One region of the Arthrobacter sp. MYb221 genome, then DNA from elsewhere that is predicted to be linked to it. Evidence: predicted binding sites of a transcription regulator. Region 1 holds the regulator's gene; the other holds the start of a gene.
The links. The regulator HspR, encoded in region 1, represses chaperone genes until heat shock. The targets are predictions, from matches to a motif close to AAGTTGAGTCNNNNNGACTCAACTT.
Positions count from the first base shown of each region.

Region 2: the regulator HspR is predicted to act here: its motif matches at 1,105-1,129, upstream of CQ015_RS11085 (ATP-dependent Clp protease ATP-binding subunit).

Region 1 covers NZ_PCPW01000007.1:135,727-138,124, reverse strand. The annotation lists gene CQ015_RS10550 (DnaJ C-terminal domain-containing protein) at 46-1,014, shown strand; gene CQ015_RS10545 (heat shock protein transcriptional repressor HspR) at 1,124-1,552, shown strand; gene CQ015_RS10540 (AMP-binding protein) at 1,827-2,398, shown strand, end outside.
Region 2 covers NZ_PCPW01000008.1:21,636-24,033, forward strand. The annotation lists gene CQ015_RS11085 (ATP-dependent Clp protease ATP-binding subunit) at 1-1,087, opposite strand, end outside; gene CQ015_RS11090 (response regulator transcription factor) at 1,200-1,874, opposite strand; gene CQ015_RS11095 (histidine kinase) at 2,187-2,398, shown strand, end outside.

The DNA.
Region 1 (2,398 bases):
TCAGTGGGCAGTTTCGAATCGCTAGTCGAAAGAAAGGGGGCCCTGATGGCAAGTCAGGACTGGATCGACAAAGACTTCTACGCCATTCTGGGCGTCTCCAAGGACGCCAACGAGGCGGACATCAAGAAGGCGTACCGCAAGCAAGCGCGTAAGTACCACCCGGATACCAACCAGGGCGATGCGGACGCCGAGCGGAAATTCAAGGACATCTCCGAGGCCAACTCGGTGCTTTCCGATAAGGAAGAGCGCGAACAATACGACGCCATCCGCGCCATGGGTGGAGGCGCCCGGTTCAGCGCCGGCGGAGCTGGCGGCGCCCCGGGCGGCCAGGCGGGATTCGACGACGTCTTCTCCAACCTCTTCGGCGGTGGGGGAGGCCCGCGCGGCCGCGGCGGACAGCCCGACTTCTCCGATCTCTTCGGCGGCGGGGCTGGATTCGGCGGCGGATTCGGCCAAAGCGCCCCGCCGCGCAAGGGAGCTGACCGGACGGCCAGCACCACCATCTCCTTCGCTGGTTCCATCAAGGGCACCACCATCGGATTGCGTGAGCAGAGCGGTGAAGTCATTGACGTGCGTGTTCCGGCAGGAATCAAGGATGGCCAGTCGGTGCGCGTGCGTGGACGAGGCCAACCTGGCGGAGCCGGCAACGGCGACCTGCTGGTCAAGGTCAAGGTCACCGAGCACCCGTTCTTCAAACGCGAAGAGAACAACATTCGTGTGCACCTGCCGGTTACCTTTGATGAGGCAGTCCTCGGAGCCAAGATCCACGTGCCGACTCTCGACGGGGAACAAGTAGCCGTGAAGGTGCCCGCCGGTTCGAACTCGGGTCGTACCTTGCGCCTGAAGGGGCGTGGGGTGAAGACCTCGAAGTCCACCGGTGACATGCTGATCGTCTTGGACGTGGTGATTCCACAGAACCTGAACGACAAGGCGAAGGCGGCCATCGAAGACTTCGCTGCCGCCACCGCGGGGGAAGATCCTCGCGTGGGTCTTGAAGCCAAGGCCAGGCTCTAGGATTAATCCAGGAGCGATGTAATGCAACGCGGCGGCGTGCCCCGAAAGGGGCACGCCGCGGTGGACAATGGATGTATCCCCAGCAGCGGAAGTAAGGAGACTGAATTTCATGGCCCACGAGTTCTTGCGACCTGTATTCGTCATTTCAGTCGCCGCGCAACTAGCCGACATGCATCCGCAGACGCTGCGGCAATACGACCGCATCGGATTGGTCTCTCCAAGCCGCCAAGCCGGCAAGCAGCGTCGCTACTCTCAACGTGATGTTTCGCTGCTGCGCCAGGTGCAGCTGCTGAGCAAGGAAGGCGTTTCGCTCGAAGGCATTAAACGCATCATCGAGCTGCAAAACCAGGTAGCCCACCTCCAGGGTCAAGTGGCCGAACTGCGCGATGAGCTGCACGCGGTCCAGCAAGGCCAAACCCGGGTCTTCGCCGCGGGTACGGCCGCCGGAGATGTGGTGTCCATGGCCCGTGGCATGCGCCCGGCACGCCGCGAGCCAAGCGTCACCCTATTTACCACCCGCCGCGCCATCGGCCGCTAGTCCCGCGCTCCGCGTACCTCTCGCACCCTCGGCGGCGCCTCTCAGCGATTTCAACTGGCCATTTGCCAGCATCCGGATTAGTCTCAGAATAACGTGATCCACCTCACCTTTCGTGAATCGCGCAGTTGCACACCGGAGCACCGTTCCGGACCAGAAAATAGTGCAGCAGGACTGTTTTGAGAACGGAGAGCTTCGTGCAGGAACATCTTTCAGCAACGGCGCACTTTCAGCCGACACCTTCGGTTTCCGCGACCCCCGGTTTGCCGGTGCGCGCATGAAATCATATGCCCAGGGCGAAACAGGTGCACAGCTTCTCGACGAAACCATCGGCGCAAATTTAGAGCGTACCGTCGCCAAGTACGGTGAACGTGAAGCGCTCGTGGAGGTCGCCAGCGGAAGAAGATGGTCATGGAATGAGCTAGACCAGGCGGTCAACGACCTCGCACGCGGTCTGCTCGCGGCGGGCCTTCAGCAAGGCGACCGGCTGGGCATTTGGGCGCCGAACTGCGCCGAGTGGACGCTCACGCAATATGCCACCGCAAAAATCGGCGTGATCCTGGTGAACGTCAATCCGACATATCGCAGCCACGAATACTCCTACGCGGTCAATCACAGTGGCCTGCGAATGCTGATCACCATGTCCCGCTTCAAGACAAGCAACTATCGAGACATGGTCGAACGCTGCGCGGTGGACACCCCAACCCTTGAGCGGGTGGTTTACCTCGACACCGAGGACTGGACCGAACTAATCCACGGCGGACAGGGCGTGGAAGCGGGGCAGGTCGCGCAACGCCTGGCGCAGACGGCCCCGGATCAAGCGATTAATATTCAATACACCTCGGGGAC
Region 2 (2,398 bases), on a different contig from region 1:
ATCGGCGGGCCAGGGCGGAGTCCTTCTCTACCTTGCGGAATTCATCCAGGGTGGTGGCGCCGATCAGGTGCAGCTCGCCGCGGGCCAGGCGTGGCTTGAGGATATTCGCGGCGTCCATATTTCCGGACTCGCCGGAACCTGCACCGACCAAGAGGTGCATTTCATCGATGAATATCAGTGTTTGGCCCTCGGCGTCGGCTACCTCTTCGAGCAGGCCGGTCAGCCGCTGTTCGAAGTCACCGCGGTACCGGGTGCCGGAGAGCATGCCGGGCAGGTCGATGGAGATCAGCTGGACGCCACGGATCTGCTCCGGGACTTCATCGGCAACGATGGCACGGGCGAGCCCCTCGGCGATGGCGGTTTTGCCGACGCCTGCCTCACCGATGAGCACCGGGTTGTTCTTGGTTCGACGGGCCAGGATCTCAATGGTCTGGGCCAATTCGTCCTCGCGGCCGATGACCGGGTCGATCTGGCCGTCGGAGGCCAGCGCCGTCAGGTCGGTACCGTAGCGTTCCAGCATAGAGACATCTTGCTCTTCGCCGGACTCTGCCTCTCCCGTCTGGGCGCGCTGGGCCTGCTCCATGGCTGCCTGCTGCAGGGACTGGCCGGTGATACCGTGCTGCGCGAGTAGCACGCCCACAGGAGATTCGGGGGAGAAGACAAAGGCGAGGAACAGGTGTTCCGGGTCGATGTAAGTCGAACCGTAATTTCGAGCGACCTGATAGGCATCGAAAAGGCTGCGCTGGGCGGCGGAGGAGAGGCGTGATGGCTTCTCGGTGGCTTCTTCCCGACGTGGCAAGCGTTCGATGGCGTCTTTGGCCAGGGCTTCCAGATCAACGCCCATGGCGCTCAAGTGCTGGCCAGCGGGTTCGGTGCGAAGCAGCGCGACCAGCAGGTGCAGTGCGTCGATTTCTGCATGACCGTTTTCATGTGCGAAGGCAGCCGCGGTGGACACTGCTTCGTGGGTGCGCTGCGAGAGCAGGCGGGTAATGTCGATGGGTCGCGCGGCTTGGGTGCGCGAGGAAAGGAACCGGGAGAGGAATTCCTCGAACGAGCCATCTGACGAGGAACCGAAAAATGCTGGCAAGTGAGCCTCCTAATAGAAACTTGAGTGGTCTATGCTCATGTTCAACGTAATACGAGCGAATCTATTCCCGCAATCTCGGTCAAGGCAACAATAAGAGGCCGAGTTCACAACTCTAGGCTTGGCGGGAGATCTCAACGAGTCCTAGCCTGGCTGCGGCCACAAGTGCCTGCACACGGTCGCGTACTTCGAGCTTCATGAAGATTTTCGCCATATGGGTTTTCACCGTCGCCTCGGAGATCACGAGCTGTCGGCTAATTTCCGTATTATTGAATCCCTTTGCCAAAAGATCCAATATCTGCATTTCGCGATTAGTTAGTCCGAGATCTTCGATAAGTCCTGCAATGTCGTGCGATTTACTATAGACGTTTTTTACAGCGGAGATTAGATCAGAAGAAACCGACGGGGAGATAGCCGCCGAACCTTGGTGAACGGCATGGACTGCCGCGATGATTTCGGCCGGTTCCGTGTCCTTCACGAGGTAGCCGCTGGCTCCGGCCATGAGGACCGGAACTAGATAGTCATCAGACGAAAAGGCCGTAATTGCAAGGACTGCTGGGCTGTTTTGGGCGGCCTTGATAATTTTGGTCGCTTCAATCCCGTCCATAATTGGCATTTGCAAATCCATAAGAACAACGTCTACATCATTTGTTTCACAATAATTAACCGCACCTTCACCATTTTCTTGAGTATTAACGGTCACAATTCGACGATCAGTTGCTAGGATCGTGCTAAGCGCATGCCGAATCAGCGGCTCGTCATCGACGATGAGCACCTTAATCTGTTCCATTGGAGTCCTTTGAACGGTGGTTGGCACAAGAACCAACCTGGCATGAATCGAAGTATATAAGTTCAAGAGTTTGGGGTTTGAAATGAAAGCTTTAAAGATCTTGGCGGTGGCCGCGCTGGCGGCAACTCCGTTGGCGTTTGCCGCGCCTGCTATGGCGGCACCAGTGGCAGAACCTACCTATTCTTCATCGGGCGTTGCGAATCCTGCCGGTTGGGGCACTGACTTCTCTAAATGGGTGTGCGAGAATTACGGCTACGCTTGCGGTTAGCGGCATATTTGACTTTACCCGCAACCAGGTAAAGTATTCCGCATATGAGACTGCGAATAAAAACCGCCCTGACTAAGCTTTTTGCTGGTCGGGGCGTTGTCGTCTGGACGGGTATTCTCGCCTTTGTCGCCATTACAGCGACTGAGGGATACACCTTGCTTCAGGACGGGATTGATAATTCGTCCTCGAGCGTTATTCGCGGGGTGGCCGTTGGGTTGCTGCTGTCCGCCTCGTTGGCGATCGGAATGCGATGGGT